Regions from separate parts of the Terrabacter terrigena genome, predicted to be linked through region 3. Evidence: predicted binding sites of a transcription regulator. Region 3 holds the regulator's gene; each other region holds the start of a gene.
The links. Region 3 encodes LexA, which represses DNA repair genes until DNA is damaged. Its sites were predicted from a motif close to TCGAACANNTGTTCGA; they were not measured.
Positions count from the first base shown of each region.

Region 1: the regulator LexA is predicted to act here: its motif matches at 4,657-4,672, upstream of ruvC (crossover junction endodeoxyribonuclease RuvC).
Region 2: the regulator LexA is predicted to act here: its motif matches at 3,065-3,080, upstream of recA (recombinase RecA).

Region 1 covers NZ_JBHTKH010000003.1:85,365-92,852, forward strand. Annotated here, with positions in the region: gene secD (protein translocase subunit SecD) at 1-1,600, opposite strand, end outside; gene yajC (preprotein translocase subunit YajC) at 1,608-1,973, opposite strand; gene ruvB (Holliday junction branch migration DNA helicase RuvB) at 2,226-3,353, opposite strand; gene ruvA (Holliday junction branch migration protein RuvA) at 3,350-3,952, opposite strand; gene ruvC (crossover junction endodeoxyribonuclease RuvC) at 3,949-4,617, opposite strand; gene ACFQ2V_RS06335 (YebC/PmpR family DNA-binding transcriptional regulator) at 4,754-5,512, opposite strand; gene pdxT (pyridoxal 5'-phosphate synthase glutaminase subunit PdxT) at 5,509-6,219, opposite strand; gene kynU (kynureninase) at 6,358-7,488, shown strand, end outside.
Region 2 covers NZ_JBHTKH010000001.1:50,232-57,719, forward strand. Annotated here, with positions in the region: gene miaB (tRNA (N6-isopentenyl adenosine(37)-C2)-methylthiotransferase MiaB) at 1-21, opposite strand, end outside; gene ACFQ2V_RS00225 (YceI family protein) at 247-855, shown strand; gene ACFQ2V_RS00230 (regulatory protein RecX) at 979-1,836, opposite strand; gene recA (recombinase RecA) at 1,839-2,888, opposite strand; gene ACFQ2V_RS00240 (macro domain-containing protein) at 3,118-3,525, opposite strand; gene ACFQ2V_RS00245 (DUF3046 domain-containing protein) at 3,522-3,770, opposite strand; gene ACFQ2V_RS00250 (DUF3352 domain-containing protein) at 3,925-5,565, shown strand; gene ACFQ2V_RS00255 (dipeptide epimerase) at 5,641-6,747, opposite strand; gene ACFQ2V_RS00260 (serine hydrolase) at 6,744-7,488, opposite strand, start outside.
Region 3 covers NZ_JBHTKH010000009.1:121,637-129,124, reverse strand. Annotated here, with positions in the region: gene ACFQ2V_RS14680 (alpha/beta hydrolase) at 1-1,001, opposite strand, end outside; gene ACFQ2V_RS14675 (hypothetical protein) at 1,001-1,384, opposite strand; gene ACFQ2V_RS14670 (LysM peptidoglycan-binding domain-containing protein) at 1,667-2,071, opposite strand; gene lexA (transcriptional repressor LexA) at 2,323-3,021, shown strand; gene ACFQ2V_RS14660 (hypothetical protein) at 3,111-4,013, shown strand; gene ACFQ2V_RS14655 (Sir2 family NAD-dependent protein deacetylase) at 4,154-5,119, opposite strand; gene ACFQ2V_RS14650 (LysR family transcriptional regulator) at 5,203-6,150, shown strand; gene ACFQ2V_RS14645 (gamma-glutamyltransferase) at 6,206-7,488, shown strand, end outside.

The DNA of each region.
Region 1 (7,488 bases), on a different contig from region 3:
TGAAGTTGACGGCGTCGGCCGCGATGATCGTCCGCCGTGCGCGCTTCCAGCCCGTCTCGACGGCAGCGACGAGCGGACGCCCGTCGCGCACCTCGTCGCGGATGCGCTCGAAGTAGACGATGAAGCTGTCGGCGGTGACACCGATCGCGACGATGAGGCCGGTGACCCCGGCCATCGTCAGGCGGAAGCCGTGCGTCGTGCCGAGCACCGTGACCGCGAGGTAGGTGATAACCGACGCGACGACGAGCGAGGCGACGGTGACGAACCCGAGGGCGCGGTACTGCAACAGCGAGTAGACGACGACGAGCAGCAGGCCGACGAACCCGGCGAGCAGGCCGATGCGCAGCTGCTCCTCACCGAGCTGGGGCGTGATGTTGTCCTGCGTCTGCAGCGCGAACGAGATGGGCAGGGCGCCGAACTTCAGCTGCTCGGCGAGCTGCTTGGCCGAGTCGATGGTGAACGACCCGGTGATCGAGGCGCGACCGTCGGAGATGACGGCACGGGCCTGCGGTGCCGTGATGACGCTCTTGTCGAGCACGACGGCGAACTGGTCGAGCGGCGGCTCGGACTGCAGCCCGTAGAGGCGCTTGGTGACGGCCGCGAACTTGGCCTTACCGGTGTCCTTGAACGACAGCGCGACCTCGACGATCGAGGTGGGCTGGCCGTTCGGGCCGGGCTGGTAGCCGCTGCTCGCGTCGGCGATCTCGCTGCCGTTGATCTCGCTCGGACCGAGGACGTACTTCGTCGTGCGGTCGTCGCCGCAGGTGGCGATCGGCTGGTCGGGGTCGTCGACGATCTTGTCGATGGCGCCCGGGGTCGAGCAGTTCAGCGCGACGTACTGCTTGGCGACCTTGGTCGCTGCCTCGTCGGCCTTGGCTTGGGCCCAGCCGATACCCGTGAGGCCCTTGACGGCCTGGGCCTTGACGGCGGCCTCGGTCTGCGCCTCGGTGGGCGCAGCCGGCGCGGTGGTCGTTGCGGCGGGGGCCGGCGTGGTGGGCTTCGCGGTGGCCGTGCCGGTGGGTGTCGCCGGGGTCGTGGCCGCACGCAGGGCGTCGGGAACGGCGCCGTTCTGGGCCGTCGCGGACGTCGACGGGGTCGCGGCGCCCGTGGCGGAGGGCGTGCCGGTGGCAGGGGTGGTCGCGGTGCCGGTCGGGGTCGGGGTGCCGGTGGCGCCACCGCCCGGCTTGACCTGCGTCGCGTTGGTGTCGAGCGCCTGGACGTACACGGCGCGGAACCGCAGCTGCGACGGCTTGCGGATGGCGTCGAGCTGCTCCGGTGACGGCGACCCCGGGATCGACACGACGATGTTCTGGCCGCCCTGGGTGGCGATCTCGGCCTCGGAGACGCCGTTGGCGTCGATGCGCTGGCGGATGATGTCGACCGCGCGGTTGACCTGGCCCTCGTTGATCTTCTCGGTGCCGACGAGGACGGGCTGGAGCACGAGCTCCGTGCCGCCCTCGAGGTCGAGGCCCAGCCTCGGGGTGGCCGAGCCGCCACCCCACGCGGTGAGGCCGCCGACGAGGCCGCCGAGGCCGAGGATGACGACGATCAGCGCCAGGAGGCTGCGTCTCGCCGACTTCTTGGTGGAGCTGCGTGCCACGAAACCCTCACTGACCGTTCTGCTGCGGACCGGGAGCGTCCGTGGCGTCGTCGGGCACGGTGTCGTTGCCCGTGGTGCCCTGCGCCGCCGGCGCGCCGGGCGTCGAGGCGGCGTCGGCCTGCTTCATCGCGATGGCCCGGCGGTCGAAGCGGACCGTGGTGCCCTCGGCGATCTCGAGCCAGGCGGTGCTGTCGTCGAGGTGCTTGACGGTGCCGTACACCCCGGACGAGGTGACCACGTGGTCGCCGACGTTGAGCGACGAGCTGAACTCGCGCATCTGCTTCATCCGCTTGTTCTGGGTAAAGAACAGCCAGCCCAGCAGCAGCAGGGGCAGCGCGAAAATCAGCAACGAGAAGGCCCCGTTGTTGTTCATGTCAGCTCAGTCCTTCGTGTCTTCGTCGGTTGTCTGGCGCACACCTCGACCCTTCGGTTCGGGTCGGGTCTCGCGTCAACGACCGGGAGCACCGGATGGTGCCGCGGCAGCGGCGATGGTGCCCGCAGGAGTCTACGTGCGCCGGTGCAGTTTGTCAGACCAAGGGAGGCCTCGCGACGCAAGCCCGTGTCACGTTTTGGTCGCGCCCGAGGGGGCCACCCGCCGCCCCGCGGCGCCCGCTGGATCGGGGCGTCACGAGTCGAAACGGCCTCCGCCGGACTCCTCGATGGGCAGGGTCGCGGACCACATCGACTGCGCGTCGACAGCGGGTGTGAGGCCGAGGTGCTCCCAGGCGAGCGTCGAGGCGGCCCGTCCGCGCGGCGTACGCACCATGAAACCCTCGCGCACGAGGTAGGGCTCGGCGACGGTCTCGACGGTGTCGGGCTCCTCCCCCACGGCCACCGCGAGGGTCGAGAGACCGACCGGTCCACCGTTGAACCGGCGGCAGAGCGCCTCCAGGACAGCGCGGTCGAGACGGTCGAGCCCGCGCTCGTCGACGTCGAAGAGCTCGAGGGCCTGCCGGGCGGCAGCGTGGGTGACCCGGCCGTCGCCGTGCACCTGGGCCCAGTCACGTACGCGTCGCAGCAGGCGGTTGGCGATGCGGGGGGTGCCGCGCGAGCGGAGCGAGATCTCGCGGATGCCGTCGTCGTCGGCGTCGAGCCCGAGCAGCCGGGCCGACCGGTGCAGGATCGTCACGAGGTCGGCGGCCGTGTAGTAGTCGAGGTGTCCGGTGAAGCCGAACCGGTCGCGCAGCGGGGCCGGCAGCAGGCCGGCCCGCGTCGTCGCCCCGACGACCGTGAACGGCGGCAGCTCCAGCGGGATCGCCGTCGCGCCCGGGCCCTTGCCGATGATGACGTCGACGCGGAAGTCCTCCATCGCGAGATAGAGCATCTCCTCGGCGGAGCGCGACATGCGGTGGATCTCGTCGAGGAAGAGCACCTCGCCCTCCGCGAGCGAGGAGAGGACCGACGCGAGGTCTCCGGCGTGCTGGATCGCCGGCCCGGACGTGATGCGGATCGGCTGCTCGAGCTCGCTCGCGACGATCATGGCCAGCGTCGTCTTGCCGAGGCCGGGCGGACCGGAGAGCAGCACGTGGTCAGGCGGGGTGCCGCGGCGCCGCGCCGCCTTGAGGACGAGGCCGAGCTGCTCACGCACGCGGGGCTGCCCGGGAAAGTCGTCGAGGCGCTTGGGCCGCAGCGCCGCCTCGACCTGGCGCTCGTCGGTGTCGCTGCCGGCGTCGACGATGCGGGCGGTCGCGTCGTAGCCGTCGTGCCAGGTGTCGGGCGCCTCGTCGACGTCCCAGGAGCGGTCGACGCTCATCGTCCGAGCTCCTGCAGGGCGGCCCGCAGCAGGGCGGAGACACCGGCACCGTCGGCGGCCAGCGGGGCGACCTTGTCGAGCGCGTCGTCGGCCTGACGAGCCGTCCAGCCGAGCCCGACGAGGGCCTCGCCCACCTGCTCGCGCCACGCCTCGCCGGTGTCCAGGGCGACGGGCTCGGCCACGCCGCCCGTGCCCGGTAGCGCGCCGAGCTTGTCCTTGAGCTCGAGAACCAGGCGCTCGGCGCCCTTCCTGCCGATGCCGGGCACCTTGGTCAGGGCGACGAGGTCGCCCGTGCCGAGCGCCACCCGGACCGCGTCGGGCGTGTGCACGGCGAGGACTGCCAGGGCGAGCCGCGGCCCGACGCCCGAGACGGTCTGTACCGTCTCGAAGACGTGCTTCTCGTCGTCGGTGGCGAAGCCGTAGAGGGTCAAGGAGTCCTCGCGGACGACGAGGCTGGTGGCCAGCTCGGTGGGCTGCCCGAGCCGCACCGACGTCGCCGTCGCGGGCGTCGTGTGAACGAGCATGCCGACGCCGCCGACGCCGACCACGACGGAGTCGAGGCCGACCTTGAGAACGGTGCCGGAGAGCGAGGCGATCATCGGGGTTGGGCTCCAGGGTCGGTCGGGCTCGGGCGCGACTGCGGGGCCGAGCGTGCGGATCGGGCGGCGGCAGCGGTGCGCAGGCGCCGCTCGGCGGGTGCCCCAGCACGAGGAAGTCGACGGGGTATGCCGCCGCCCCCGGTGCCCGTACGCGCGAGCACGTCGAGGCGGGCCTGCTCGAGCCGGCTCTGGGTGCCGCCGCGCCAGACGTGGCAGATCGCGAGCGCCAGGGCGTCGGCGGCGTCGGCCGGCTTCGGCGGGGTGTCGAGCCCGAGCAGCCTCGTCACCATCGTGGTCACCTGCGCCTTGTCGGCGCGGCCGCTGCCGCTCACCGCGGCCTTGACCTCGGTGGGCGTGTGGAGCGTGACGGGCAGCCCGAGCCGCTCGGCGAGGATCATGACGATGCCGGTGACCTGGGCGGTGCCCATGACGGTCGAGACGTTGGTGTCGGCGAAGACCCGCTCGATGGCGACGGCCTGGGGCCGGTGCCGCTCGAACCACTGCCGCATCTCGTCCTCGACGGCGACGAGGCGCTTCGGCGTCGGGTCGCTCGACGGCGTGCGGATGACGCCGACCTCGACGAGCGACAGCCGCCGCCCCGGCACGCCGTCGACGACACCGACGCCGCAGCGGGTCAGGCCGGGGTCGACCGCGAGGACGCGCACGGCATACCTCCTGGGCTGCGGGTCGGACGGCGAGCTGATGCGAACAGGTGTTCGGGACAACGCTAACCGCCCTCCCCCGAAAGGACGGGAGGCACGCCGGTCACCGGCGTGCCTCCGCGGCTCGGCTCCGCCGAGCTCACTCCTCTTCGTCGAGCTGGGCCAGCACGTCGTCGGGGATGTCGCCGTTGGCGAAGACGTTCTGCACGTCGTCGCTGTCCTCGAGCGCCTCGATGACACGGATCATCTTCTTCGCGCCGTCGAGGTCGAGCGGGACCTGCAGGTTCGGGACGAACGAGGCCTCGGCCGACTCGTAGTCGATGCCGGCGTCCTGGATGGCCTTGCGGACCGCGACGAAGTCGGTGGCCTCGGAGATGATCTCCCAGGTGTCGCCGTTGTCGTTGACCTCCTCGGCGCCCGCCTCGAGCACGACCTCGAGGATGTCGTCCTCGGAGCCGGCCTCCTTGTGGACGGTCACGACACCCTTGCGGTTGAAGACGTAGGACACCGACCCCGGGTCGGCCAGCTGGCCACCGTTGCGGGTCAGTGCCGTGCGCACCTCGGCGGCGGCGCGGTTGCGGTTGTCGGTGAGGCACTCGATGAGCACCGCGACACCGTTGGGTGCGTAGCCCTCGTACATGATCGTCTGCCAGTCGGCCGCACCGGCCTCGGCGCCGGAGGCGCGCTTGACCGCACGGTCGATGTTGTCGTTGGGCACCGACGTCTTCTTCGCCTTCTGGATGGCGTCGTAGAGGGTCGGGTTGCCGGTGGGGTCAGCGCCGCCCTGACGGGCCGCGACCTCGATGTTCTTGATGAGCTTGGCGAAGAGCTTGCCGCGCTTGGCGTCCTTGGCCGCCTTCTGGTGCTTCGTGGTGGCCCATTTGGAGTGGCCGCTCATGCAGTGTCCTCGCGTTCCGGTGACTGGCTGGCACCGGACTGCTGGAGTCGGTGCGCTCTGACGATCGAGACGAACTCGGCGTGGATCCGGCGGTCGCCACCCACCTCGGGGTGGAACGAGGTGGCCATGAGGTTGCCCTGCCGGACCGCGACGATCCTACCGGCGGCGGCGCCCTCGCTCACGCGGGCGAGCACCTGCACGTCCGCGCCGGCCTCCTCGACCCAGGGTGCGCGGATGAAGACGGCGTGCACGGTGCCGCTCGAGTCGGGGTCGGACCACACGTACTCGAGGTCCTGCTCGAACGAGTCGACCTGGCGGCCGAAGGCGTTGCGGCGGACCGTGACGTCGAGACCCCCGAGCGTCTGCTGGTCGGGTCGGGCGTCGACGATGCGGTCGGCGAGCATGATCATCCCGGCGCACGAGCCGTACGCGGGCATGCCCTCGGCGATGCGGCGCACCAGGGGTTCCCGCAGCTCGAAGGCGCGCACGAGCTTGTCCATGACGGTCGACTCGCCGCCGGGGATGACGAGACCGTCGATCTGCTCCACCTCGGACGGTCTGCGCACGGTGACGGCCTCGGCCCCGAGCGCGGTCAGGGCGGCGAGGTGCTCGCGCACGTCGCCCTGCACGGCGAGGACGCCGATCCGCACCGTCTGGGCGGGTGCAGGCTGGGTGACGGTCTCGCCGCTCGTGGTCGTGGTGCTCACCGGGCAAGCGTAGGGCGGGCCGGCGGCCAGTTCGTCGCGGGGCCTCGCGATGCCCGAGGGCGACGAACCGTCTGGGATGCGAGACGATCCCGGGAGGTCCCCTGACATCTCCTCGCGGCCACCGGCTACGTTGCGGCCATGACGACGGTGCAGACCCACGACGCCCTTCTCGCCCGCGCCGAACGCGCCGACGCCGAGTCGCCCCTTCGGGGAACGCGCGACCTCTTCGACCTGCCCGACGGCCTCATCTACCTCGACGGCAACTCGCTCGGAGCCCTCCCCCGTGCCGTGCCGGCCGTCGTCGACGACGTCATGCACCGGCAGTGGGGCGAGCGCCTCATCCGTTCGTGGAACGAGGCCGACTGGTGGGGTGCCCAGACACGCGTCGGCGACGCCGTGGGCCACATCGTCGGGGCCGCACCCGGCCAGGTCGTCGTCACGGACTCGACCTCGGTCAACCTCTTCAAGGCGGTGGTCGGAGCCGGGCGTCTGCGCCCGGGACGCCACGTGGTGCTCACCGACCCCGACTCGTTCCCCACCGACCTCTACATGACCGAGTCGGCCGCCGCGCTGGCCGGGTTGGAGGTCCGGCGCGTCCACCCGCGGGACGCCGTGGCCGCGATCGCCGAGATCGGCGAGGCCCTGGCCCTGGCGTCGTACTCGAGCGTCGACTATCGCACCGGTGAGGTGTGGGACCTCCGCGCCATCACCTCGGCCGCCCACGCGGTCGGTGCGCTGGCCTGCTGGGACCTGTGCCACTCGGCGGGGGTGCTCGAGGTCGACCTCGACGCCGGAGGCGCCGACCTGGCCGTCGGCTGCGGCTACAAGTACCTCAACGGCGGTCCGGGTGCGCCGGCCTTCCTCTACGTGGCGCAGCGCCACCAGGACGACTTCGACCAGCCGCTCACCGGCTGGCAGGGCCACGCACGCCCGTTCGAGATGAGGCCCGACTACGAGCCGGCCCCCGGCATCACGCGTGCCCGGGTCGGCACTCCGCCGCTGCTGTCGGTGCTGGCCCTCGAGGCCGCGCTCACCGCGTACGACGGGCTCTCCCCCGCCGACGTGCGCGCCGTGTCGCTGTCGGTGACCGGCACGTTCGTCGACGCCCTCGACGAGCTCGGTGTGGACCTGCCGCTGGCGACGCCGCGCGACCCGGCTCGGCGCGGCTCACAGGTCTCGCTGCGCCACCCCGAGGCGTTCGCCGTGGTGCAGGCGCTCATCGCCCGCGGCGTCATCGGCGACTTCCGCGAGCCCGACATCATTCGGCTC
Region 2 (7,488 bases), on a different contig from region 3:
CGCGGAGGTCTGCATAGTCATGGCATCGACAAGGGTACGGCGTGCGCCCGCCGGGGACGGCACGCGCGGAACGAGCGTCGTCGCGTGCGCACGGGGCGGAGGCCGTGCGGGCCCGCTGACGGGACACCGGCACGCCCGGGAATAGGCCGCCGACCCGATCCGTTGACCTCACTGCTTGACAGTTCAACCATTTTCCGGCACCATAGTTGTTGAACATTTAACCACCTACTTCAAAGGACGCATCCCATGGGTTTCTTCAACCGCAGCAAGTCCGAGGCCGAGACCATCGAGGCTCCCTCCGTCGCCGTCTCCGACATCTCCGGTGACTACACCCTCGACCCGAGCCACACGCGCATCGGCTTCTCGGCCCGTCACGCGATGGTCACCAAGGTCCGCGGCAACTTCGAGCAGTTCGAGGGCTCGGCCACGGTCGACACCGCGAACCCGGCCAACTCCTCGGTCAAGGTCGTCATCGAGGCCGCTTCGGTCACGACGCACAACGAGCAGCGCGACGGCCACCTCAAGACCCCCGACTTCTTCGACGTCGCCAACTACCCGCAGATCACGTTCGTCTCGACGAACGTCGAGCGCGACGGCTCCGAGTGGGCCATCACCGGCGACCTGACGATCAACGGCGTGACCAAGTCGATCACCGTCCCCTTCGAGGAGACGGGCTCGGCCAAGGACCCGTTCGGCAACACCCGCGTCGGCTTCGAGGGTGAGACCACCATCGACCGCACCGAGTGGAACCTCTCCTTCAACGCGGCTCTCGAGACCGGCGGCGTCCTCGTGAGCGAGAAGGTCAAGCTCGAGTTCGACGTCTCGGCGATCGCCGTCGTGCCCGCGCAGGCCTGAGCCTCCCGCACCACACCCGAAGGGGGTGGGGACCGAAAGGTCCTCACCCCCTCGTGCTGTCTCGGGCACACCGCACCCCACCGCCCTGCCGCGAGCGCGACGGGTCTGGCCCGGCCGGCCGGGTCAGTCGCGCTGGTGCTCGGGCAGGCCGTCGATGGCGTCGCGGATGACCGGCCACGCCAGCTCGCCGGAGTAGCCCTTGCGTGCCAGCATCCCGGCCAGCCGCCGGGCCTGGACCCCGGAAGGCAGGCCACCCATGCTCCGGAGCTTCTTGGCGACGAGCTGCTCGGCGCGGACGCGCTCGTCGCCGGCGCCGACCTGGCCGAGCGCCTCGTCGGCGACCTCCTGGTCGATGCCCTGCTTGCGCAGCTCGTGGGCGAGCGCACGCCTGGCCAGCCCCTTGCCCGCCTGGCGCGACCGCACGAGCATCTGGGCGAAGGCCTCGTCGTCGACGAGCCCTACCTCTGTCATGCGGTCGAGGACCTTGGCGGCGATCGCGTCGTCGCACCCGCGCTGCCGCAGCTTCTTCTCGAGCTGGACCCTGCTGCGCGGTGCCATGCTCAGCTGGCGCAGCACGATGGCCCGGGCGACCGACTCGGCGTCGGCCTCGGGGACCTCAGTCTCGGGGTCGTCGGGCGGCGGCGCCCACCCCGCCCGCTTCCCGTCGTCGGCGGAGCCGGACTCGGCATGCCCCGGGGGCATCGCCCAGTCGGGCCGGTCGGCAGGGTCTGCGGCGGCCCACCCGGTGCGCGACTGACCACGACCCCCGCGCCGTGAGCCGCCGTTGTCGCGACGGCCGGGACGGCCGGGACCTCCGCGGCGGCCGCCGCCTGCAGGCGTGCCTTCGCCGGGCCCCCGGCTCGCGCGAGCCTCGCCGTCAGGTGCGGCCGCCCGCGCCTTGACGACACCCTGCGCCTCGGCGAGGGCGGCAGCAGCGCGGGCGAGCCGTTCCTGGGTGGACTCGTGTGCCGGATCAGCCACGATCAGAAGTCGACGGGCACGTCCGCGACCTCGGCGGGCTTGTCGACGCGCGGCCCGACACCGAGCTTCTCCTTGACCTTCTTCTCGATCTCGTCGGCGAGGTCGGGGTTGTCCTTGAGGAAGTTCCGGGCGTTCTCCTTGCCCTGGCCGAGCTGGTCGCCCTCGTAGGTGTACCAGGCACCGGCCTTGCGGACGAAGCCGTGCTCGACGCCCATGTCGATGAGCCCTCCCTCGCGGGAGATGCCCTGGCCGTAGAGGATGTCGAACTCGGCCTGCTTGAAGGGCGGCGACACCTTGTTCTTGACGACCTTGACGCGGGTGCGGTTGCCGACCGGGTCGGTGCCGTCCTTGAGCGTCTCGATGCGGCGGACGTCGAGTCGCACCGACGCATAGAACTTCAGCGCCTTGCCGCCGGTGGTCGTCTCGGGCGAGCCGAACATGACCCCGATCTTCTCGCGGAGCTGGTTGATGAAGATCGCCGTCGTGCCCGTGTTGTTGAGCGCACCGGTCAGCTTGCGCAGCGCCTGGCTCATGAGGCGGGCCTGCAGACCCACGTGGCTGTCGCCCATCTCGCCCTCGATCTCGGCGCGCGGCACCAGCGCGGCGACGGAGTCGATGACGATGATGTCGATGGCCCCGGAACGGATCAGCATGTCGGCGATCTCGAGCGCCTGCTCACCGGTGTCGGGCTGCGACACGAGCAGGGCGTCGGTGTCGACGCCGAGCTTCTTCGCGTAGTCGGGGTCGAGCGCGTGCTCGGCGTCGATGAACGCCGCGATGCCGCCGGCCCGCTGGGCGTTGGCGACCGCGTGGAGCGCGACCGTCGTCTTGCCCGAGGACTCGGGGCCGTAGACCTCGATGATGCGACCGCGGGGCAGTCCGCCGATACCGAGGGCCACGTCGAGGGCGATCGAGCCGGTCGGGATGACCTCGATCGGCGGCCGGACGTCGTCACCGAGACGCATCACCGCACCCTTGCCGTAGCTCTTCTCGATCTGGCCCATCACCGAGGAGAGCGCCTTGTCCTTGTCCTTCTCCTGCACCGATGCCATGTCGGGCTCCTGTTCTGCCGTCTGCGCTGCGGTCGTCTACCTGCGACCCGGGGAACGGATCGCACTGCGAGATCCGCTGTCGGGTCAGACGCTAGGTGCCGGCGCCGACATCGGGTGGACCACGAGACGGCCTGTGGACGATGCGGGTGGTGGCGCAGGACCTGTGGAGAACAGTACCGAACACGTGTTCGAAGTCGCGACGACACGCCGCGTCGGGCGAGAACCCGTCTCAGCCGTCGGCCCGGAGGTCTGCCAGCGCCGCCTCGAACGCGGCGAGCACCCCGTCCGAGAAGAGCCAGAACCGCGCTTCGCGCACGCCTTCGTGACGGTCGAGCGCGGCGGCGAGGGCGGCCAGGGACACCGTGGCCGCGGCGTCGACGGGGTAGCCGTAGACACCGCACGACACTGCCGGGAACCCCACGACCGCGCACCCCGCTGCGTCGGCGAGCTCGACGCACCGCCGGTAGCAGGAGGCGAGCAGCTCGGGACCGGCCGCCCGGTGGATCGCCCCGTCGACACCCCCGCCACCCAGCAGGGAGGGGTTGGCCGCGTTGACGATCGCGTCGGCCGAGGCGTCGGCCGTGAGGTCGCCCCGCAGCAGCGTGATCCGGTCGCGCCCGGCCGGGAGCTCCGTCACCCGCCGACCTGACCGCCCTGGGCACCGCGGGCCACCCGCACGTCGCGGCCCAACCGGCGCTCCGGTGGCACGTCCATGTCGATGCAGAGCGCCTCCCAGACCGCCCGCGGCGCCTCGCCGTCGGCCAGCGCCTGGACCACCGTTCGGTTGCCGAGCGCGCCGAGCACGTGGTCGCGCGCGAGCGAGCCGGCGTACGCCGGGCCGAACTCGTCGTCCATCAAGGTCCAGAAATGACTGATCCGCACCCCAGCAGTCTGCCACCCGCGCCGCGGGAACCGGTCGCGCCGAAGCCGTCGTCGGAGGGTTGCCCGAACCGCCAGCGCCGCCGTCGCGTGACCGGTATCGTCCTCTCGTCCCGCGCGCCGAAGCAGGGACATCGACACTTTCAGGGGAGCCACCATGTCCGAGCCCAACGGGCCGTCCGCCCAGTCCGGCGATGCCACGCGACCGATCCCGGCCGACGTGACCGCGCCCGTCGCGCACTACACCTACCCCGTGCCTTCGGGCAGCCACCCGGTCCCGGCCGCGACCGGCGAGTCCGCGGGTGTCGCCCTCGACGACGAGCCGCCCGCCCCGGTCCAGCCCGGCCGAAAGCGCACCGGCCTCATGGTCGGCGCCCTCGCCACCGTCCTCGTCCTCGGTGGCGCCGGCGTCTTCGCCGCGCAGACCCTGAGCGGCAGCGGGCCGCAGCCTTCCGACGTCCTGCCCGGCGACGCGTACGCCTACCTCCGCGTCGACATCGACCCGTCCGCCGGCCAGAAGATCGCCGCCGTCCGCTTCCTCGGCAAGCTCGACGCCGTCAAGGACACCCTCGGCAGCGACGACCCGCGCAAGAAGCTGTGGGAGATGGCCTCCAAGAACGCCGGTGACGACTGCCTCAGGAAGATCACCTACGACAAGGACATCGAGCCCTGGCTCGGTGACCGCCTCGGTGCGGCGATCCGTCCCGGCGGCACCTCCGACACGCCCAACGTCGCCGTCGCGATCCAGGTCAAGGACGAGGCCGTCGCCAAGGACACCCTGACGAAGCTCTTCGCGTGCGACTCGTCCTCCAAGACCGACGTCCGCACCAAGGACGGCTACGCCATCGTCACGCCCGCGGGCACCGGTGACGCCACCCTGGCCGCAGTCGACAAGGGCTCGCTGTCCGCGAACGCGAACTTCACCGGCGACATGGGCGCCCTCGGCGAGCAGGGCATCGTGTCGGCCTGGTTCGACATGACCACCGGTATCAAGGAGCTGCCGAAGCTGGGTGGCGGCGACGCGGGTCTCGACGCCGCTGCGATGGCGAGCGCCAAGGGCCGCTTCGCCGCCGCGCTTCGCTTCGACGCCGACTACGTCGAGCTGGCCGGCGTCGTGCGCGGCGCCGACGCGACGAAGGCCGTCAAGGGCGACGGCAGCGAGCTGGCCGACCTGCCCGCGAACACCCTGGCGGCCGTGCACGTCTCCGGCGCCGACCAGATGCTCGACTCGGCGTGGCCGCAGCTGAAGAAGCAGATCAACGACTTCGCGGCCGCCGACGGCCAGGACGACGTCATCGCCACCATCGAGGACGAGCTCGACGTCAGGCTCCCCGACGACCTCAAGGCCCTGCTCGGCCGGTCGTTCACGGTCGCGATGCCCGACCAGGACCTCAAGGGCGACACGCTGACCGTCGGCGCCAAGGTCGTGTCGAGCGACGCCAAGCGTGCCGACGAGATCATCGACCGGCTGGTCCAGATGTCCGGTGGCAGCAGCGGCGCGCTCACGCACAAGGTCGAGGGCGACAAGCTCTTCGTGGCCACGACGCCCGACTACGCCGACGACCTCAAGTCCGGCGGCAAGCTCGGTGACACCGACGCGTTCAAGCTGGCAGTGGGCGACGTCACGTCGTCGAACAGCGCCGTGTTCGTCGACCTCGACAAGCTCGAGAAGCTCTACCTCGGCGAGGTCAAGGGCAACGACAAGACGTTCCTCGAGTCGCTGCGTGCCGTCGGCCTCAACGCCACGACCACCGGCAACGGCGAGGGCACGTTCACCCTCCGCGTCCTCGGCAACTGACCGACGCACGCGTCGACGCACGACGAAGGGCCCCGCTCCCGGCGGGGCCCTTCCCATGTCGGCCGGAAGCCGCGCTCAGCCCGGCTGCGCGAACCCCGAGATGCCGAAACCGTCGGTCGAAGGGACGTGGACCTGGTTGCCGGAGTAGGAGATCCCGCCCACGACCGGGGAGGCGACCGACCACCAGGCGGCGTCGAGGTCGCTCACGGCGGTCGTGGGTTCGGCCGCGACGACCGCCGCAGCCGCTCCCACCCCGACGTGGCTCTCCATCATCGAGCCGACGATGGTGCCCAGCCCGGCCTCGTGCGCACGCCGAAGCATGTCGCGCCCGACGGTCAGCGAACCGCACTTCGCGAGCTTGACGTTGACGAGGTCGGCCGCTCCGAGCCGGATGATGCGCTCGAGGTCCCACGGCGAGTAGCACGACTCGTCGGCCATGATCGGCAGGCCGACCCGCTCGCGCACCCAGGCGAGCCCCTCGACGTCGTCGGCGACGACCGGCTGCTCGACGAGCTCGACGCCGAGGTCGGCCACCTCGAGGGCGCGGATGACCCGGACGGCCTCCTCGCGGGTCCAGCCCTGGTTGGCGTCGAGGCGGATCGCGACGTCGGGCCCGACGGCGTCGCGCACCGACGCCACGCGCTGGACGTCGGTGCCCGCGTCGGTGCCGACCTTCATCTTGAGCGTGCGGAACCCGTCGGAGACCCGCTCGCGGGCGGTGTCGGCGAGGGCGCCGGCCGTGCCGGCCGAGAGCGTCACGTCGGTCGTCAGAACGTCGCGTACGCCGTCAGCGCGCGAGCCGAGCAGAGCAGCCACGGAGGTGCCCTCCGCCTCGGCGACGAGGTCGTGGAGCGCCGCGTCGACGGCCGCCTTGGCGCCGAAGTTGCGGGCGACCGTACGCTGGACCACGGCAGCCGCGGCTTCCAGGTCGTCACGGTCGTCGAGACGCCGACCGGTCACCGCGGGCGCGAGCATCTGCTCGATGCAGGCGGTCGCGCTCGCCAGCGACTCCCCCGTGACCTGCCACACCTGGGGGGCCTCGCCCCAGCCGGTGCGACCGTCGCTGTCGGTGATCGTCACGATGACGGTGTCGGTGGTCTCGGTGCGTCGCAGGGCCGTGACGAACGGTGTGTGGAGCGGCACCGACGATGCAGTGGTGACCACCCGCTCGACCGTGGTCACCGTCCACGCATCCCGTCGTGGGCGGGGGCAGCGGGGGCGGTGGGGTCAGCGGCGCCCGACCCGGCGGCATACGCCCGCGGTGTGGCTGTGGTCGAGGGTCCGTCGTGCTCGACCTGCCAGACGTCGCGCGCGATGCCGGCCACGAACGCGGCCGCACGGGACTCGTCGAGCGCGATGGTGGTGCACACGGCGAGCACGAACGGCGGCTCGCCGGGTGGACGCACGAGCGCGACGTCGTGCGAGACGCCGGGGACCCAGCCCGACTTGCTGGCCGTGGGTGTGCCCTCGGGCAGGCCCGCGGGCACCTGGTCGACGTGCACCTGTCGCGAGAGCATCTCCTCGACCGGGCCGAGCACGGCCTCGCCACCCAGCGCCGGCTCGCGTCGCGCCACGGCGGCCATGAGCAGGCCGAGATCCGCAGCGGTGACGGTGTTGGTGATGCCGGCCGCTCGGGCCCGGGCGTCCTCGATGCCGCGGGCTACGACCGTGGCTGGCGAGCAGCCGGTCAGGCGCAGCACCTCGGCGACCTCGCCGAGCCCGACCACGTCGACGAGCAGGTTGGTCGCGATGTTGCTGGAGCGGGTGATGGCCCGGTCGGCCAGCTCACCCAGCGTGCACGTGCCACCGATGACGGCCCAGGTCTCGGGGTCCTGGTCGTCCGAGGCATCGAGCTCGAAGCGCGACCCGTCGAGCACCGACGCGAACGTGGAGGTCACGGCCACCGGCTGGTCGAGGTCCAGC
Region 3 (7,488 bases):
ACAGCCCTGAGGTCGGCCTCCTGTGTGTCGAGGAGCAGGAGCCTTCGCGGACCACCGTCGCGGCGGCTCAGGACGTCACGCACCGCCCGTATGCCGTCCACCTCCTCCTGCGCCCGCGTGCGCTCTTCGGCGTTCCAGGGTGAGCCTCGGCGCTGCGCCTCCGACGCGCGGGCGGTCGCCGTGCGCTCGGCGCGGTCGAGGAGCAGCAGGTTGGCCTCGTGCCGAGCCGCCGCCGGCACGCCGTCACGAGGACCGACCCACTCGGGCCGCTCACGAGTCAGGGCGCGCCGCTCCTCGTCGGTCAGGGACCGCCACCACGCCGCCGAGGCGAACACCCCTGCAGCGGTCGGGGGCGGCACGGGCCAGTCGCCCACCCCGACCTCGGCCCACGCGGGCGAGCCGTGGGACGCCGCGGCCGTCGACGCCGTCGTCGGGCTCCTCGTCGATCCGCCCGGCTCGGCCGTGGACACTCCGCGGGCGGCGACCAGGAGCACCCGGTGCAGCTCCTCGTCGGTCTGCGTGGCTGCACGCCGAGCCTGCTGGAGGCAGGCGTCCACCTCAGCCCTGAGCAGGTCGTCGAGGCGCGCCCGGTGGGCTTCCCCGACGCCATCGCCGAGTGAGGCGCGAACCGGGAGGAACAGCCGGCCGTCGTCGTCGACCCACGCGCCCTCGTCGGCGGCCCGGCGGTCCGCGCGCCCCACGAGATCCAGGGCGCTCTGGAGCCGCTGCGCCGCGTGCCCAAGGGCATGGCCTGCCACCGCGATGCTGCCCGCGAGCTGCCCCAGCCCGGCGACCACCGTGCCGTAGCGGTCTGCCGCCGCGCTCGAGCCGGCACCGGACCAGCGAGGGGCAGCAGCCCGCCGCCAGAGCACCAGCTCCGCGAGCACGAGGAGCCTGCGACGGCGCGCCTCCAGACGCCGACTCACCTCGAGCAGCAGCTGCGGACGGCCGGCCCGGATGTCGCGCACGGCGATGCCGCCGCCCATCGCTGCCGCAGTCATCACGTGCTGCCGTCGGCGCCACCGCGGACGACACCGGGGAAACCACTCCGGGCGCCACCCCCAGTACTGCCCGCAGCGCTGCCCCCAGTGCTGCCCGCAGTGCTGCCCAGCACCTGTCGCGCCGCCTGCTCGACTGCGTCGTAGCCATCGGCGGCCAGGCTCACGAAGCGACCGAGCTCGCGCAGCTCCCACTGCGTCGACGCGAGGCGCGTCTGCCAGGCGGCCGCCACCTGCGGCAGGCCCGAGGCGCAGCGGCCCCCCGGCAGGGCCGCCCCGACCGGGCGGAGGTCGTCGACGACCCCGAGCCGGCGCACCTGGGCCAGGACCTCCTCGATGGTGGCGGCGCTGGCTCGCAGCGTCGCGGTGTCGATCTCGTATCTCATCCCCTGCTCCCTTCCCGAGAGCAACCACGCTAGGTCGCCGGTGGCGGACCCGGTCGGCGTCATCCACAGCCCCGATGGACCGAGCGGGTGGACAGCAGAACGCCGCACCCCCTCCTCGGGGGTGCGGCGTCCGGGCGGGAACGACGGGGTCGAAGCGCCGCTACCGCCAGCCGCTGGAGGTGGAGCCAACGCGGCCGATGGGGTGGGGCGAGGCGAGCGCACGGCGAGTGCACGGCATACGCAATGAACCTCGAGCCCCGGTGATCCTGGAGAGCCCGGGCGTCACCGACCCGGGATGACGAGCTGCTGCCCGACGTGGATCTCGGTGGTGCTGAGGCCGTTGGCGACCTGGAGCTCGACGACGCCGTCGGTGACGGACAGCTGCGGCAGCTCGTGTGCGGCGATGCCCGACAGCGTCTGCCCCGAGGTGACCGTGACGGTGCGCGAGCCGGATGACGCCGACGCGAGCTGGCCGGCCAGCCCGACCGCGAGCAGCGAGACGACCGTTGCGACCAGCAGCGCGACGACGAAACGACCGAAGCGGGTCAGGCGAAGCGGCGGCCGCGCGGACCGGGCGGCGCGGACGGCCTCGCGCCCGGTCGGGACGAGGACGAGGTGCGGGCGCGCGACGGGCCGCGGCTCACTGGTCTGCGGCTGACGAACGGTCTCGAGGACGATGGCGCTCATGGTGACCTCCCCTTGCTCCTGATCTGGCGAACACGTGTTCGATAGAACGTCTGTACGATTTGTAGCACGTATGTTCGAGGAAGTCGAGACACGCATCGAACAGGTGTTTGGCAACTGTGTTCGAACCTCGGTACTCTTTCCTCACACCACACACCTCACCAGCCACCACTGACACTGGCCCTCGAGCAGCTCGCGAGCCGCTCACGAAGCCGGTCCAGCGCACGGTCTGACGAGCCGACGAAGGGGACACCATGGGCGTGACCGAGCTTCCCGATCGCGAGACCGGCGGCGCACTGACCGTGCGTCAGCGGCGAGTGCTCGAGGTGATCCGCAACTCCGTCGACCGCCGGGGCTACCCGCCGAGCATGCGCGAGATCGGCGACGCCGTCGGGTTGGCGAGCCCCTCCAGCGTCTCCCACCAGCTCAACGCCCTGGTGGCCAAGGGCTACCTGCGGCGCGACCCCAACCGCCCCCGCGCCCTCGAGATCGTCTCTCCTGACGCGACGGCCGAGGAGGTCGGGAGCCGCGGCGGCGACCACTACGACACCGAGACCGACTCGGGGGACGCCCGTCCGGAGGCCTCCTACGTGCCGGTGCTGGGGCAGATCGCCGCCGGCGTCCCGATCACCGCCGAGGAGGTCGTCGAGGACGTCTTCCCGCTGCCCAAGCAGCTCGTCGGCGAGGGCGACCTCTTCCTGCTCAAGGTCAACGGCGACTCCATGGTCGACGCCGCGATCTGCGACGGCGACTGGGTCGTGGTGCGCCAGCAGCAGCACGCCGAGAACGGCGACGTCGTCGCGGCCATGCTCGACAACGAGGCCACCGTCAAGACCTTCAAGCGTGTCGACGGCCACGTCTGGCTGATGCCGCACAACGAGGACTTCTCCCCCATCGACGGCGACCACGCCACGATCCTCGGCAAGGTCACCGCGGTCCTGCGCCGCATCTGACGGGCGGTCCGGCCGCGGCCCTTCCAGCAGGCGCATCGCCGCGGCGGACGCCAGACTCTGAGGACGTGAGTCCCGCAGAGGAGACCGCCATGGCAGCCGGGCGCACCCGCGACGTCGTCTACACCTACCGCTACCTGCGGGGCGCGATGATCGCCCTGCTGCTCATGCTGTTGCTGTCCGTGGCCTACCAGTGGTGGTGGGAGACCGACCACAGCTGCTGGCTCGGGTCGATCAGCGCCTACTACTACACGCCCGCGAGAACCGTCTTCGTCGGCTCACTCTGCGCGCTGGGCGCCAGCCTCATCGCCTACAAGGGGCACTCCTCCGAGGAGGACGTGCTGCTCAACTTCTCCGGCTTCATGGCGTTCGTCGTCGCCATGGTCCCGACGGTGCCCGACAACCGCTGCGGCCCGAACGCGTACGCCCAGACCCCGAGCGAGATCGCCGCGGCGGTGCGCAACAACATCTGGTCGCTGGTGGTCGTCGCGGTCATCGCGGCCGTGATCGTGGCAGCGCTCAAGCGGGGCGCCATGATGCGTGACGCGTCAGCCCGCCCCACCGCGCGGTCGGTACTCGTGACCCTGGCGTGCGGCGGCGTGCTGCTCGTCGAGCTGACCCTCTTCCTCGTCCTGCGCGACCGCTTCATCGCCCTGAGCCACGGCATCGCCGCCGTCACCATGGTGGCCGGGATCATCGCCGTCATGGTCCTCAGCGCCCTGCGCACCGTGGAGCGCCACCGGGCCGTCGGCGACGACGACGGCCGCGGCTACCGCCGCATCTACCTCGCCATCGCCCTGGCTCTCACGCTGGCGCTCGCCGCCACGGTCGTCGCCAAGCTCACCGTCACCGGCTTCGCCCACGTCGTCCTCGTCGCCGAGGTCATCGTCATCGTGCTGTTCGCGACGTACTGGGGCGTCCAGACGAAGGAGCTGTGGGACCTCGGCGAGGTCTCGGCCGACGAGGCCCGCGACCTCGGCGCCCCCGCCGAGTAGGCCACCTCGAGCGCCGAGGCCGAGCCCGCACCCCCAGACCCGGCCCGTCAGAGCCGCGCGTCGTCGGGCCCCGTCCCGACCTCCGGCAGGACGGCACACCACCTCGGCTCGCCCTCGGGCGGGCACCGGCGTCGCCCCGATCAGTGACCGAGCGCCTCGCGCAGCGCGGTGAGGGTGTCGCCGAGCGGCGCGTGGAGGCGGATCGTCGCCTCGGCGTCGCCCCGGGTTGCGGACCGGGTGACGATGGCGACGGGCACGTCGCGCTGGTGGGCCCGGCGCACGAAGCGGTAGCCGCTCATGACCGACAGCGACGACCCGAGCACGAGCACGGCGCCGGCCGCCTCGACGAGGCCGAAGCACCGCTCGACGAGCGCCCTGGGCACCGACTCGCCGAAGAAGACGACGTCGGGCTTGACGGTGTCGTTGCCGCAGACCAGGCATCTCGGCGCGTGGAAGGACTCGACGAGGGCGTCGGCGAGCACGATGTCGCCGTCGGGCCGCACCTGCTCGCCCCACTGCGACCCGAACGAGGTTGCCGCCTCGGCAAAGCGGGTCATGAAGCCGGGGTTGGCCTCGGTCATCCTCTCGTGCAAGCCGATCCGCGACGTGTACTCGCCGCAGGTGAGGCAGACCGCACGCTCGAGCGACCCGTGCAGCTCGATGACGTCGGTCGCCCCGGCGGCCTGGTGGAGGCCGTCGACGTTCTGGGTGATGACGGGCCCGACGTAGCCGGCGCGCTGCAGGTCGGTGACGACCCGGTGACCCTCGTTCGGTGCCGCCGCGTTGAACCGCTGCCAGCCGATGTAGCTGCGGGCCCAGTAGCGTCGGCGCGCCTCGCTGCTGCCCGCGAACTCGCCGTAGGTCATCGGCTCGACGCGGCGGGTCCCGTCCGGACCGCGGTAGTCGGGGATGCCGGACTCGGTGGAGAGGCCCGCGCCGCTGAGGACGACCACGCCTCCGCCGCTGACGAGGTCGACGAGGTCCTCGAAGGTGCCGAGGTCGTGCGTCTGGAGCGGCAACGTGCGCGAGGTCGACAGTCGGCTGGTCGCGCCCGTCGCGTTCGTCGCGGCGGTCGCACGAGAAGGTATGCCGGTCGGCTGGTGCACCCGGCAAGCCTACGTGTCGACACGACCCCTTCCTGATCGCGCGGAACTCACGGGATTCCATAATCACCGGTTATGATCGGTGCATGATCGACGCTGCGGGCCTCCGGGTCATGAAGGCCATCGCCGACGAGGGAAGCTTCACGAGCGCCGCCAACGCGCTCGGCTTCACCCAGCCGGCCATCTCCCAGATGGTCCGACGCCTCGAACAGCGCACCGGCACGGTGCTCGTCGAGCGCTACGGCCGGCAGGTCCGCCTCACCGAGGCCGGGCAGGTCCTGGCGCGTCACGCGGTCGGTGTCCTCGCCGCCCTCGACGCCGCTGAGGAGGAGATCACGGCGATCGCCGGGCTCCGTGCCGGCCGCGTGCGCCTGCAGGCCTTTCCGAGCTCGTCGGCGACCCTCGTGCCGAGGACGCTGGCCATCCTCAAGGCGAAGCACCCCGACATCACGGTGACCTTCACCGAGGCGGAGCCGCCCGAGTCGCTCGCCGCGCTGCGCAACGGTGACTGCGACGTCGCCGTCGCCTTCGCCTACGAGGGGGGCGACCTCGGCGAGCTCGAGGAGGACCTCTCCCTGCTCGTCACCCGACGCCTCATGGACGACGAGGTGCGACTCGTCGTGCCGGGGGCGCACCCCCACGCCGGCGACGAGGCCGCCGTGCTCACGGACTTCTCCGGTGACGAGTGGATCGCCGGGTGTCCCCGGTGCCGGGGCCACCTGCTCTCGCTCGCCGACACCGCCGGCTTCCGGCCCAACGTCGCCTTCGAGACGGAGGACTACGTCGCGCAGCTCGGCCTTGTCACGGCCGGCCTCGGTGTGGCGCTCGTCCCCGACCTGATCCTCAACGCAGCCAAGCACGACGAGGTCGCGACCCTGCCGCTGTCACCCGCGTCGCGCCGTCAGATCCTCGCCGTCACGACCCCCGACCTGCAGCGGGTGCCCGCCGTGGCCGCGGCCCTCGACGCGCTCTGCGAGGCCGCCGGCGCCGACCCGAGGACCTCCACCGCCGAGCTCGTCGGCGCCAGGGCCTGACACTCCCCCACGTCGACACCGCGCCAGACGGCCGCCCGACCGGCAGAATGCGGTCATGACACGGGTCGCCCTCGCCGCCACCGGTCCAGCTCCGCTCGAGGCAGGCCTCGAGGCCGCGGCCGACGGCGGCAACGCGGTCGATGCGGCCATCGCGGCTGCGCTCAGTGCGATGAGCACCGAGCCCGGCGTCGTCAGCCTCATGGGCGGCGCGTACGTCAACGTGTGGCCGGCCGGCTCGGATCCCGTCGTCGTCGACGGCAACGTCGAGATGCCGGGCCGCGGGCTCGACCCCTCGGCCTTCGGTCAGGGCGTGCGCCAGGTGCACACCGACTACGGCGGAGGAGTGACCATCGGTGCCGGGCACGGCTCGGTCGCGAACTCCGGCGCCCTGCAAGCACTCTCGCTCGCGCGCGACCGGTTCGCGGTGCTTCCGTGGCGGCGGCTCGTCGAACCGTCCGCTCGCGCGTGCCGTGAGGGCTACCGCATCGGTGCGGCGGCGGCGCTCTACCTCGGCATCGTGCGCGACACCCTCTTCGGCGACGACGCCGAGGCGCACGCCCTCGTCACCGGCGCAGACGGCGGCGCCGTGCAGCCGGGCGAGACGTGCCTCAACGTCGACCTCGCCGACATCCTCGAGCTGCTCGCCGTCCAGGGCGTGTCTCTCTTCACCACCGGTGCCGTCGGACGTGTGTTCGTCGACGACATGGCCGCGAACGGTGGCCTCGTGACCGCCGCCGACCTGACGGCATACGAGGCGGTCGTGCGCACCCCGACGATGCGGTCGGTCGGCGACTGGAGCGTCGCGCTGAACCCACCACCGTCGGTCGGGGGGCCCATGCTCGCGGCGATGCTCGGACAGCTCGCTCACCACGAGCAGTGGACCTCGGCGGAGGTGATCGACATCCAGCGGCGCGTCCTCGCCTACCGGCTCTCGGTGCACGACCGGTCACGCGACCTCGACGCCGACGGTCACGCCCTGCTGGCCTCGGTCGAGCGCCACGGCCTCGCGGGCCTGCCGACGTCGGCCTCCACGGCCCACGTGTCCGCCGTCGACGAGCACGGAAACGCTTGTGCCATAACGATGTCGGCGGGCTATGGAGCCGGCATGGTGATCCCCGGCACCGGCATCCTGCTCAACAACGCGCTCGGCGAGCCCGAACTCAACCGCCTCGGGCTGCACGCCGTGCCGCCCGGCACCCGGCTCGCCTCGAACATGGCGCCGACGACCGCCCGCAGCGCGGTCGGGTCCGCGCTCGCGGTGGGCTCCCCCGGCGCCGACCGCATCACGACCGCCCTGATGCAGGTGCTGGGGCGCAGCCTGCTGCTGGGCGACGACCT